One region of the Priestia sp. YIM B13491 genome, then DNA from elsewhere that is predicted to be linked to it. Evidence: riboswitches for the same ligand, from Rfam matches in the RefSeq annotation. Region 1 holds a riboswitch; each other region holds the start of a gene.
The links. Region 1 has a riboswitch for cobalamin ahead of metE (5-methyltetrahydropteroyltriglutamate--homocysteine S-methyltransferase). Riboswitches for the same ligand answer to the same signal wherever they lie in the genome.
Positions count from the first base shown of each region.

Region 2: another riboswitch for cobalamin. It lies ahead of ACFX4E_RS15660 (ABC transporter substrate-binding protein); the one in region 1 lies ahead of metE (5-methyltetrahydropteroyltriglutamate--homocysteine S-methyltransferase).
Region 3: another riboswitch for cobalamin. It lies ahead of ACFX4E_RS11660 (cobyric acid synthase); the one in region 1 lies ahead of metE (5-methyltetrahydropteroyltriglutamate--homocysteine S-methyltransferase).

Region 1 is NZ_JBHZOR010000003.1:653,147-657,606, reverse strand. It holds gene ACFX4E_RS14565 (metallophosphoesterase family protein) at 1-852, shown strand, start outside; gene ACFX4E_RS14560 (hypothetical protein) at 1,382-1,633, shown strand; SAM riboswitch class I at 1,713-1,823, shown strand; cobalamin riboswitch at 1,903-2,091, shown strand; gene metE (5-methyltetrahydropteroyltriglutamate--homocysteine S-methyltransferase) at 2,241-4,460, shown strand, end outside.
Region 2 is NZ_JBHZOR010000004.1:136,265-140,724, forward strand. It holds gene ACFX4E_RS15650 (YpjP family protein) at 349-951, shown strand; gene ACFX4E_RS15655 (thioredoxin family protein) at 1,140-1,454, shown strand; cobalamin riboswitch at 1,545-1,677, shown strand; gene ACFX4E_RS15660 (ABC transporter substrate-binding protein) at 1,936-2,895, shown strand; gene ACFX4E_RS15665 (adenosylcobinamide amidohydrolase) at 2,984-3,592, shown strand; gene cbiB (adenosylcobinamide-phosphate synthase CbiB) at 3,597-4,460, shown strand, end outside.
Region 3 is NZ_JBHZOR010000003.1:159,100-163,559, reverse strand. It holds gene ACFX4E_RS11670 (APC family permease) at 1-1,144, shown strand, start outside; gene ACFX4E_RS11665 (YdcF family protein) at 1,202-1,765, opposite strand; cobalamin riboswitch at 1,913-2,092, shown strand; gene ACFX4E_RS11660 (cobyric acid synthase) at 2,185-3,711, shown strand; gene ACFX4E_RS11655 (FecCD family ABC transporter permease) at 3,918-4,460, shown strand, end outside.

The sequences.
Region 1 (4,460 bases):
TCTGAAAAGTTATTAAAGCAAAGAATTAAACAATTAAACCCGAGAGATCCATTTAACTTTGTTTTTATGGGCGACAGCAGAGGTGACGGACCAAACGATAATTGTTACACGATGAGCGGTGAATTTGAGCTTGTGTTAAAAAAGGCGGTAGAATTGAACCCGCTGTTTATTATTCATGGGGGAGACACCGTCTATACAGGGAAAAAAGAGTATTTGGAGCATTTTGTTAAAGTTGTTGAAAAAATCGCACCAAACATTCCTATGTTTGTATGCGTAGGGAATCATGATGAATTAAACCTTGAGGAAAGCAACCTAGAAAACTTCAGAGCTACTATCGGAAAAGTACACTGGGTCATCGATATTCCTGTCTTCAACTTCCGATGCATCGCACTAAATAATATTATCAGTCCCAAGAATAAAATATATGGATTTACAGATAGAGAGCTGAATTATTTAGAGCAGCAGCTGGAGGATGCTCCTCGTAATACCGTTTTAGCTATGCATGCCCAGCCAAATATTGGCCGGTGGACAAACCTTGAAGGGTTTCCTGTAACGACTACTCAAAGTCAAGAATTTTTTGATTTAATTCAAGAACACCGCGTGAAAAAAGTGTTAGTCAGCCACGTGCATGCGTATGACGAGCAGTTTATTAGAAAAAACAGAAACGGGTCGTTTACGCTTGGAAGAGGCACTGATTTTGTATTGTCAGGAGGCGCCGGTGCCCCCCTTGATTTTGAGCCGCCTTTAATTTTAAACAATTATAATTTTACGGAGTTTTTTGTAAGCAGGTACGACATTTTAGGACCTCTTCTTTGGAAGGATTTTGGACGACCTCGAAGAAATTGTTTGTAAAAACAAGAAAGTAGAAAGCTAGGTTCAAAAAAAGAGGCTGGAACAAAAGGGTTTTAGACGAAGTGAAACGAATCATCGATCAAGATGTGTGATTAGTGGTTCGTTTTTTGGTTAGGGTAAACGTAGGTTTCATGTGTATAGGTCTTTCTAGCAGGTGATTGGAGGACAAGACGAAGACTCCCGCAAAAATCGAAATCTCGTACGGAAATCAACTGCGTTGTCACAAGGGATTCAGCTCATGTATCCCATTTGCCTTTAGATTGAATTCATTTCGTTATGTCTCAACCTCTTTTGGAAAAATGTGCATAACTCTTAACGAAACCTTGTAGCAGAAGGCTAAGTCAAACGTTATAATAGATAATGAATGATGATATATTCTCTATATTTGTCATATATTTGTATTACATATGTAATTAAAGAAAAACATTCACTTGATATACTGTTTAATGACTTAACTTTATCTTAACATTTACAGTGAAATGCCTGCTTATAGAGGCTTAGAACATACACAGCAAATGGAGGAGCAATCATGGCAAACGAAAAGATGCAAGAAGGACTTGATCGTTTTATCAAGGAAGATTTAAATGACCTTTTAGGTAGACTGTTCCCCTTAATGGACCGGGAGTGTGCCGAAGAAAAAAGAAAGCTTATCGAAACAGCGGTAGAGTATATCTATTCGTCAGGATATCACCAGGGAGCAAAAGATTTAATTGAAACACATCGAAAAGATGATTACAAATTGTTAAGGCAAAAATTAGCGTCAGCACCTCCTGAAAACTGATTTTTTAAAAATTTTTTTGACAACATAAATCTAAGGTGTTAAAATGACTCTACATTCAAAATATTATAAACAATTAAAACTCTTATTGAGAGAGGCGGAGGGACTGGCCCTGTGAAGCCCGGCAACCATTTAACATTCTTGTTGAAAAGGTGCTACATCCTGCAAAGCGTACAGCTTTGAAAGATAAGAGAGGATTTCATAGATACTATGCCTCTCTATTCGTGATAGAGAGGCTTTTTATTTTATGTGAATATGTTTTGAATGAACAATTTTATAAAAATGCATCAGGTGCTGTGTAACGAATGTACGCAGCTTAAAAGGGAAGACCGGTGAAAAGCCGGCGCGGTCCCGCCACTGTAATGGGGAGCAACTTATTAACCACTGTTTCATGTTGAAATGGGAAGGGATAAGAAGCGATGAACCTAAGTCAGGAGACCTGCCTGTTGTATGCACTTAAGCTCTACGGGATATAGAGAGGAGTGAGGAATACGTGTTGAGAAAAACAGGCTATCTCAACTTTAGTTAAGTATGCGTATCATCTCTCTTTTCATTTCGAAAAGAGAGATTTTTTAGTTTACCGATAAAAAATATACAGGGAGTGGAAAAAATGAGCAGTGTAAAAAGTTCAAACTTAGGTTATCCAAGAATTGGTGAAAAACGAGAATGGAAAAAAGCGCTTGAGCAGTTTTGGGCAGGAAAACTAGAGAAAGATATCTTTCTGCAGGAAATTGAATCTCTTCGTCTAGGGCATCTGAAAAAACAGCGTGATGCAGAAATTGAATTGATTCCAGTCGGCGATTTCAGTTTATACGATCACGTGCTAGATACAGCGACTATGTTTGGTCTAGTGCCAAAGCGCTTTGATTATGACGGAGGACCGGTATCGCTTGAAACGTATTTTGACATCGCCCGAGGAACAAAAGGTGCGGTAGCCTCTACGATGACAAAATGGTTTAACACAAATTATCACTACATCGTACCAGAGCTTGAGGAATGTACGCCGTCTCTTGTAGAAAATCGCCCGCTTCAGTTTTACAAAGAAGCAAAACAGAAGCTGAATATTGAAGGCAAGCCCGTGATTTTAGGTCCAGTAACATTTGTGAAACTGTCAAAAGGATATAAAAAAAATGAGTTTAAAGAAATAGTTGAACAATTTGTTCCTCTGTATGCGACTATTTTAGCTGAGCTTCAGGCAGAAGGAGTAGAGTGGGTACAGATAGATGAGCCGATTTTATCTACAACGCTATCAAAAGAAGACCTGGCACTTTACACAGAAGTCTATCAAACTTTGAAGGAAGCGGCACCGAATGTAAAAATCATTTTGCAAACGTATTTTGACAGCGTTGATCACTACAAAGAAGTTGTGTCTCTTCCTGTTGAAGGAATCGGTTTAGACTTTGTGCATGACCGAGGCGAAAATCTCACGGCTCTTAATAAATATGGTTTTCCGAGTGATAAAGTGCTGGCAGCAGGAGTGATTGACGGACGAAACATTTGGCGTGAAAATTTGGACGAGCAGCTTTTAACGATCAGTGAAATTGAAGAAGCCGTATCAAAAGATCGTTTGATCCTGCAGCCTTCATCAAGTCTACTACATGTTCCTGTCACGGTGAAAAATGAAGAGACGATTGATCCAGTATTGAAAAATGCGCTCTCTTTTGCAGATGAAAAGCTGAAGGAAATTACGCTGTTAACAAAAGCGGCGCAGCAAGGAAAAGAAGCAATAGAAGAAGGAATAAGCGTAAGCAAGCAGGCAATTCAAGCATTAAATGGATCATCTTTTCGAAATCATCAAGACGTGCAAAAAGAGCTGAAGCAGCTGCACAGCTATAAAGCAGAGCGACAAGCGCCGTTTGACGTGCGTCAGCGCGTTCAGCAAGAAGCGTTTCAACTGCCGCTTCTTCCAACGACAACGATTGGAAGCTTTCCGCAAACAAAAGAAGTGCGAAAAGAGCGTCTAAAATGGCGTAAAGGCGAGTTAAGCGATGAAGCATATGAAGCGTACATTAACGAGGAAATAAAAAAATGGATTGAAATTCAAGAAGACATCGGCTTAGATGTCCTTGTGCACGGAGAGTTTGAGCGTACGGATATGGTCGAATACTTCGGTGAGAAATTAGGAGGCTTTCAGTTTACGAAGTTTGGCTGGGTGCAATCTTACGGTTCTCGCTGCGTGAAGCCGCCGCTTATTTACGGAGATGTATCGTATGAGCAGGCGATGACGATCAAAGAAACGGTCTACGCACAGTCTCTAACCAATAAGCCGGTTAAAGGAATGCTGACGGGTCCGATTACGATTTTAAACTGGTCGTTTGTGCGTGATGATATCCCGCGCTACGACGTGGCAAATCAAATTGCGCTTGCTCTTAGAAAAGAAGTAGAAGCACTTGAAAGTCAGGGCATTTCAATGATTCAAGTAGATGAACCGGCGCTGCGTGAAGGATTGCCGTTAAAACGAGAAAACTGGAACAGTTACTTAAATGCTGCGGTGTATGCATTTAAACTAGCGACGGTATCGGTGCAAAACGAGACGCAAATTCACACGCATATGTGCTATTCGGAATTCGAAGAAATTATTGATGCGATTAAAGCGCTGGATGCCGACGTGATTTCTATTGAAACATCTAAAAGCCACGGCGAATTAATTTATGCGTTTGAAAAACATACGTATAATCAAGGAATTGGACTTGGCGTATATGATATCCACAGCCCGCGTGTACCGAAGCTTGAAGAGCTTCAGCGAAACATTGACCGTGCTCTAAAGGTGCTTGATCCTGCATTATTTTGGATTAATCCCGACTGCGGCCTTAAAACAAGAGGAATCAGC
Region 2 (4,460 bases), on a different contig from region 1:
AAGACTTCCAAAACCTTTTAGGAATTAAAAAGTTTTGGAAGTTTTTTTTATGAATTTCATCTAAAGTTCATAAAAGTATGATATATTTTTGAACATAAAAATACTTTTGTGTTTAAGCATCCAGCAAAAAAGGAATATCTTGTATAGGTTTCCGCTCGGTGTGACAACCTCAAATAGAAGAAGGAAGGTGCTAACTAAAAAGTCTTCGAATGCCCGTAGGCAGCATAAATGAATAAGCAAATATAGGTAAAAAATTAATAAGTATGTTACAATACCTAGTGAGTTATAACAATGAATTTTACGATATGAAAAGACCATATGGGAAAAGATGAGAAAGGAAAGATACGAATGCCTAGATGGATAAAAAGAATGCTAATTGTATTTATTACAGTATTTACATTTGGGCTTGTCACTCCACCAGAATATTTATACGTTGATGATGCAAAAGCGGACAAGCAACATAAAGCAGGGTATGTAAGAGAAACAACTCCTGTCACAGCTGTTATAGAAGATATTCATTTGCCATATGAAGAACCAAAATATGAAGACGTTTCATCATTTGTTACGTATGCAATGGAATCAGCTGAAAAACAGTCAGTGGAAAAATTCGGAACAAAAATTGGACCTGTCATTGAAGATGAATTTCGTCTAGCAGTGTTACCTAAAATTGAAGAAGTGCTGACCGACATTGGCACTGAACGTGAACAGTCGATTCAGAATCTCGAGATAAGCGAGCACCCTGCTGCTGGCTACGGTGAAAAGATTTTCCATGTATATGACCGGGAAACCGGTCAGGACTTAATACGATTTCATGTACGGCGTGAAAATCCTCCAAAAGATGGATACTGGTTTAATTTTCACTATCATGCGGCTGCAGATAATTTTCAGAAGCATTATGATTTAGGGAAAATTTATTGGAACCGAAACATGCCGCCTAAATGGTTTAGCTGATAATAGACACAACATTCTGCGATTTCGAAATGTTAGCTTTTTTAAGCTAGCATTTTTTTACGTCTAAAACCGTTATGGTCTAAATAAGCTGAAACATTAGCACAATGATAAAAAAATCGTTTATAATGAAGTCAGACTTCTTACCATAGAATAGGGAGAAGGAACGAATAGATGTTGGAGGTAACATAATGAAACAATTTACGGAAGAAAAACAATTTCGCGAACAAATTAAGAACGAAACACTAAGCGTTGGGATTTTTACGACAACGTGGTGTCCTGATTGCAAACGTTTGGATATGTTCATTGATGAAATCGTTGACGAAAATACAGATAAAGCATGGTTTAAAATTGATAAGGATGAGTTTGAAGAACTTTCTGCTGAAAACAATGTAATGGGTATTCCTTCTCTTCTTGTATATAAAAACGGTGAAAAAATTGCACACTTGCACAGTGCAAATGCTAAAACGCCTGAAGCGGTCCGTGAATTTTTAGCAACTCTTTAATTCCTTAAGCTGCGAGAGCATTCTCGCAGCTTTTTTTGTGAGAATGGCTATTTCCATTTTTCCATGAGTGGGGTATACTAGGACAAGTGAATAATCGTAAAGCAATAAGGTCTCAATTTAAAGATTGAGTGAAAAGGGAAGTCTGGTGAAAAACCAGCGCGGTCCCGCCACTGTAAGCGCTCTGTGCGTAAGTCAGGAGACCTGCCTTATTGTTAGCTGTGAAACCTTCGAGGAAGGGTGAAGCAGGGTAATGAACATACATATCAAGTATAGTGAACGGATTCTTTTCCTGCTTATCTTGACGTTACCTGCTTTGCTTTCAATTGAAAGTAAAGCTTTTTTATTTTGAAGCTACCTGCGAGCAGTATACATAGTCAAAGCGGAAAAACGGGATAGCGCTGCTTTTTGCATGATCATTTGCTTTTTCTTTAACGTGGAGGTTTCGTATTCACAATGAACAATATATAGGGGGAGTATTTAGATGAAAAAATGGCTTTCGTATTCCATTATTGCACTGTTAGTCATCGTACTTGCTGCATGCGGTGCAGGCAACCAAAGCAACAGTGATAAAAAAACGAAGCAAGATACGGAACAAACGTCACAAGCTGCATTTCCAGTGAAGGTAAAAGACGCGCGTGATAAAGAAATCACGTTGAAAAAACAGCCTAAGAAAATTGTTTCCTTAATGCCAAGTAATACGGAGATTGTATATGCCCTTGGCCTTGAAAAAGAATTAGTCGGTGTTACAAGCAACGATGATTATCCTAAAAGCGTAAAGAAAAAAGCGCAGGTAGGAGATATGAACGTTAATGCGGAAAAAGTTATTGCTTTAAATCCTGATTTAGTGCTGGCACACGCTTCAAGTATGGGCGTTTCGGATGAAGTATTTAAACAAATTGAAAGTGCGGGTATTCCGGTATTTGTTGTAAAAGATTCAACAACGTTTGATACGGTTTATGATTCTATTACGCAAATCGGTAAATTAACAGGTAAAACAAAAGAAGCTAATCAAACAATTAAAGACATGAAAGAAAAAGTAGCTTCAATTGAGAAAAAAGCAAAAACGATTTCAAAAGAAGATCGTAAAAAAGTATGGATAGAGGTATCAGGAGCTCCTGAGATTTATACAACAGGAAAAGGTACGTTCATGAACGAAATGCTTACTATGATCGGTGCGGATAACGTAGCAGCTAGTGAAAAGGGTTGGGTTAAGTTTTCTGAAGAGCAAGTTGTTAAGTTAAACCCTGACGTTATTATCGCAACGTATGATGCAGACAAAAATGAGATTATGAAGCGTCCCGCTTGGAGCAGCATGACTGCTGTAAAAGAGGGTAACATCGAGAAGGTTGATCAAAACAAAATCAATCGCTTAGGACCTCGTATTGTAGATGGCTTAGAGGACTTAGCAAAAGCAGTATACCCTGAGGTGTACAATAAATAAGAAGAGGGACCATATTCCAGTTCGAATTGAAAAGGGGATTGGTCCCTTTTCACATCTTAAAATTGAAGAACGGCCTGAGCTTTTAATCATGAAAACCGAGACTTCTTATAAAACATACAGCTCAGGGGTTTTAGGAACAGGCATTACGGAAACGGACACCTTTTACAATCGATTTGTTCACAAAGACTATTATTCAGATACTCCTTCTTTGGAGTATGAGCAATATTTGATGAAAGAAAATGTGCGCCATGAGCAAATCGTAGGGTTGATGACAGCCGTTTGGTTAAAAGAAAGAGCGGTTTACTGTTATGAAGGCTACGGAGTAAGAGTAGCTTCCGTGATAACGGCTGGAGTAGGAAATGCAGTAGATATTACAGCTGATGAAGCTGTCCCGTTCTATTCCTCTCCCGGTACAATTAATATGTTTTTTTTCGTGGAAGGTACGCTTACGGATGCTGCGTTTTTACAGCTTTTTATCGCGGCCACAGAAGCCAAAACAAAAACGCTGTCACAGCTGGGTGTCATAGATCCGGCTACAAAGACGATTGCTACGGGAACATCTACGGACAGCATCTCAGTTGCAGCGTCTCAGCAAGGAGCATTATATGAATATGCAGGCTCTATGACCGCTTTAGGGCAAGCGGTAGCCAAGCTGGTGAAAATAAGCTTAGAGCAGGGACTTAAGGGAAAGAGGTGAAGAAATGAGTATTACACAAGCGATAATTGCACACATGACGGCCATGACGATTGCTTTACTAATTGACCGAATTATAGGTGACCCCGAAAATTGGCCGCATCCCGTTCGCTGGTTTGGCAAATGGATTTATTGGATGGATTCCAGATTAAATACAGGTGCAGGAAAACGATTCAAAGGATTGCTTCTTGTGATAAGTATGGCTGTGCTCGCAGGAGTTGTTCCCTTTTTGTTCCTCCATGCTTTGTACGGAGTTCATTTTATAGCAGGTGTTTTAGTAGAGGGCGTAATGATTGCGACTACTATATCCACTCGTTCTTTAAGCGAAGCTGCCTATAAGGTACAAAAGCCGCTTCAGCTAGGAGATATGGAGAAAGCTAGATATGAAGTAAGCATGATTGTGGGACGAGATACAGATCGTTTGTCAGAAGGAGAAATTGCCAGAGCGACGGTAGAGACCGTGGCTGAAAATACAAGTGATGGTATTACAGCTCCGCTTTTTTATGCATTTATAGGAGGAGGAGCCCTAGCATTTTTTTACCGGGCTATTAACACATGTGATTCGATGGTTGGGTACAAAAATGACCGCTACTTTCTGTTCGGCTACTTTAGTGCAAAAACCGATGACGTATTAAACTATATTCCAAGTCGGTTAACTGCAGTGGTGATGACGGCTGTTAATGTAGCAAAAAGCCAGTATTCTCTTGGGCATGTAACGAGTTTGATTAAGCGTGATGCTAAGAAGCATCCAAGTCCAAATAGCGGATACGGGGAAAGCGCAGTGGCGGCTCTGTTAGGTATTCAACTCGGCGGACTTAATACATATAAAGGCATAGAATCTAATCGTGCAAAAATGGGTGAACCACTCATT
Region 3 (4,460 bases), 490 kb from region 1:
ATTAACGCTATTTTTTATCATTAACTACGTAAGTGTAAAAGCATTTGCTAAGTCAAATGTTATTATATCTGTGTTTAAATATGCGGTTCCTCTTACAATTATCGTCGTGTTAGCTTATCACTTTAAATCAGCTAACTTTACAACTGGCGATTTTACTCCGTTTGGTTTTAATGGTATTCAAGCAGCCATTTCAACAGGTGGCGTTATGTTTGCTTACCTAGGACTTCACCCTATTGTTTCTGTAGCCAGTGAAGTTAAAAACCCGCAGCGTAATATTCCAATCGCGCTCATTATCTGTATTGTACTTTCAGCGATTATTTACACAGCACTGCAAGTATTGTTCATTGGTAACATCCCGGCTGATATGCTATCAGGAGGATGGGGAACAATTCAAGAGCAATTCTCTTTACCATTTAAAGATATTGCACTTATTTTAGGCCTTGGCTGGTTAGTAACGCTTGTTATTTTTGATGCTATTTTATCACCAGGCGGTAACGGGAACATCTTCATGAATACAACTTCTCGTTTAGTTTATGCTTGGTCTCGTAATGGAACATTATTTAAACGTTTCTCAAAAGTAGATAAGAAAACAGGAATTCCACGTGCGTCACTATGGCTATCATTTGGAATGTCCGTATTCTGGACACTGCCATTTCCTTCTTGGGAAGCGTTAGTAAACGTATGTTCAGTGGCACTTATTCTGTCTTATGCGATTGCGCCAATTTCAGCTGCTGCATTCAGAGTAAATGCAAAAGACCTTAAAAAACCTTTTAAATTAAAAGGCATGAGCGTTATTGCTCCTGTTTCATTTATTTTCTGTTCATACATCGTATATTGGTCAGGGTGGACGACAATTTCTTGGCTGCTAGGATCACAGCTTCTAATGGTTGTTATCTACGTAGCGTTTAAGAGATACGTACCAACTGACGTTGTAAAATTTGCACAGCAGCTTAAATCTGCTTGGTGGCTAGTTGCTTATTATATTATTATGCTTGTTATCTCTTATCTAGGTTCATTTGGTGGAGGACAAGGTGTGCTAAGCAACCCGCTTGACTTAATTTTAATTGCTCTTGTTTCACTCGGTATTTTCTACTGGGCGAAATACACAGGTTTACCAAAAGCAGTTATCGATACAGATGATTAATAAAAAACACGGCATGAATTCATGCCGTGTTTTTTATTTGTAGAGTACTTACTCTATTTATTTATCAAACAGCCATGTTTTTAAAATAGCAGCATACTCACGAAAGTAGGCTTGAAGTTTAATTGAATTTGGTGTTTTTGCACCTAAAGGATAAACGTCAAAGCCTTGACGTTTGGCAATAATAGAGGCGCGAAATAAATGAAAATCACTGCTAACAAGCACGACTTTTTTGTGTTGAATATCAACTTTCTGTTTAGTAAAAGTGAAATTCTCAAAAGTAGAAGTTGACTGATCTTCTTTTATAATTCGATTCTTTTTAATTCCTTCTTTTCGCAGAAAACGATAGGCTGCTTCTGCTTCAGAAATTTCTTCATCAGATCCTTTTCCGCCCGTTACGATAACTTTTGTCTGTTGATTTGCTTGTAAATAAGATAAAGCCGTCTTTACTCGTTCTTTTAAACTAGGAGACATTTGATCACCATCTACTTTAGAACCTAAAACGAGCACATAATCCGCGTTTTGTGGAACAGACTTGTGAGCAGTTTGATACATACAAAAAGATATGATTGCTATATAAAGAACAAACACGCTGATAAAGACATAAATGATTTTTTTCTTCAACTGTGAGCACCTTCCTAGCTATTCCATAAGATGTTTGGAAAATAATTGTTATTATAGCATACGAGACCCAAATAAGTATAAACACAGTAATATATAATAATAGAAGAAAATCGTTATTGTGAATGGTTATAAAATTCGTTACAATAAAGAATAAATAATTTTAAAAGTGCCTCTAAGGAGGATAATAGGGAAATCGGTGTAAATCCGGTGCAGCCCCCGCTACTGTAAATGTGGATGAACCTGCAAAGACCCACTAGTCAAACTAGGAAGGGTGCAGAAGTAAAATGAAGCATAAGCCAGGAGACCTGCTTTTAAAAACCCCTTATTTTTCGGTGGGAGAAATAAGTCAAGACAATGTGTTAATGAGCGCATGACCAAACCTTGACTTTTACAGTTAAGGTTTTTTTATGTGGTAGGGAGTGGAAAAAGTGAAAAAAGGAAAACCGCTTATGATTCAAGGAACGCACTCAGACGCTGGAAAAAGCATGATTGCTACAGCATTTTGCCGTATTTTTAAAGAAGACGGCTATCAAACTGCACCGTTTAAATCGCAAAATATGGCGCTTAATTCATACATTACAATGGATGGAAAAGAAATTGGCAGAGCGCAAGGAATTCAAGCAGAAGCGGCTGGAGTAGAAGCAACAACCAATATGAACCCTATTTTAATTAAACCAACTCGTGATCATGAATCTCAAATAGTTGTTCATGGAAAACCGCTACGTAATATGTTTGCTTTTCAGTATCGGCAAGAATTTTTTAATGAAGGTTTGAACGTTATCACGGAAGCTTATAAAGAGCTTGCCAATCATTATGATCGAATTGTGATTGAAGGCGCTGGAAGTCCTGCTGAAGTCAATTTGAACGATCGGGAACTCGTAAATATGCGCGTTGCAAAAATAGCAGAAGCGCCTGTTGTGTTAGTAGGAGATATTGATAAAGGTGGCGTTTTCGCGAGCCTAGTCGGTACCCTTCAATTGCTTCCAGATGAACACAAGTCTAGAGTTATCGGGGTGTTAATTAACAAATTTCGAGGAGATTTAGAACTTTTAAAACCAGGGTTAAAGTGGTTTGAAGAATACACGGGTGTTCCGGTGCTAGGAGTTATTCCTTATATGAACAACGTGGAAATTGATGCGGAAGATTCGTTATCACTTAGAAATTACTCAACGCTTGTGAATCCGTTAAAAGAAATTGATATTGCGGTCATCTCGTACCCGCGCATCTCAAATTTTACAGACATCGATCCTTTAAGCTTAGAAGAAGACTGTCACGTGAGGCTTGTAACCAAGCCGTCGCAATTAGGTACGCCTGATTTAATTGTTTTGCCAGGAAGCAAAAATACGATTGAAGATGCTCAGTTTTTACAAGAAAGCGGCCTGGCTCTAGCCATTAATCAAGTCTTGAACACAACGAACGTTCACGTCATTGGCATCTGCGGAGGATATCAAATGCTAGGGGAGACAATTACAGACCCTGATGCAGTAGAATCTCGGATTGAATCCATTAAAGGGCTGGGCTTGCTTCCAGTGGAAACCGTTATGACAACCAGCAAAAAAACAGAAAGAGTTTCTGGGTATGTCCAGTTAGAAAATGAAAGAGTTTTGATTGAAGGCTACGAAATTCATATGGGAAAGACAGTTTCTAAGAGCACCACGAAAGCTTTTGCAGTGGTAGAGCATGAAAAAGAAGGAACGGTTAAAGACAACGTTATTGGCACGTATGTTCATGATGTGTTTCATAACGATTCTTTGCGCAGAGCTTTGCTTAATCAAATTCGCAAACATAAAAAATTGCCGCCTATTACGGACACATTCAACAGTCGCCTGCAAAAAGAGGAGTCTTTTTCAAAAGCAGCAGCATATGTGAGAGAAGCCGTAGATATGGAAAAGCTATATGAGTTAATAGACAACTATAAAAGCCCGGAGCAAACACAAAAAGTATAGCTTGTAGAGGCTTTCGCTTGTTTTTTTACCGAGAACTTTAGTACGCTATTCTATGTTGCCTAAGTTCAACAGTCTAGCACTCGTAACAAAGAAAAGATGATTGTTTCCAACTTAATGCATGGTGGAAGCATGGTTTATGGACAGGAAAATGAATGGTTAATGTAATGTAAAACATCACGCCTCGTTTCCTAGAGGAGCTGAACGTATTGATTTTTAAACGTATTTTTTTAAACAAAGCATCTATTTTATACATAGTCAGTTTATTTATTGTATGTACTTCGGTAATTATGGCCGTATTTATTGGTACAGTTTCGTTAACCGTAGGAGATACAATCAAAATTATTCTTGGTCACCTTACCGGGCTATCCTTATATCACGGTCCGGAAAACATGGATTTAATCATTTGGCAAATTCGTTTTCCAAGAGTACTGGTGGCATTTTTAGTAGGAGCTTCGCTTTCAATAGCAGGGGCTGCCTTTCAAGGGCTATTAAGAAACTCGCTTGCTGATCCTTATACGATCGGGGTTTCCTCAGGTGCAACCCTTGGCTCTGTCATGGCAATTTATTTTCATTGGAGTATTTTTGGTTTGTCTATCTTCACGCTGCCTGTAGTCGGCATTGTATCTGGTTTTATTACTCTTCTTTTAGTTTTTGGTATTACGAAACTCGCAAGCGGCAATTTGGCCAATGAAACCATCATCTTAGCGGGGATTATTTTATCATCCTTTATGAGCGCACTTATTTCATTA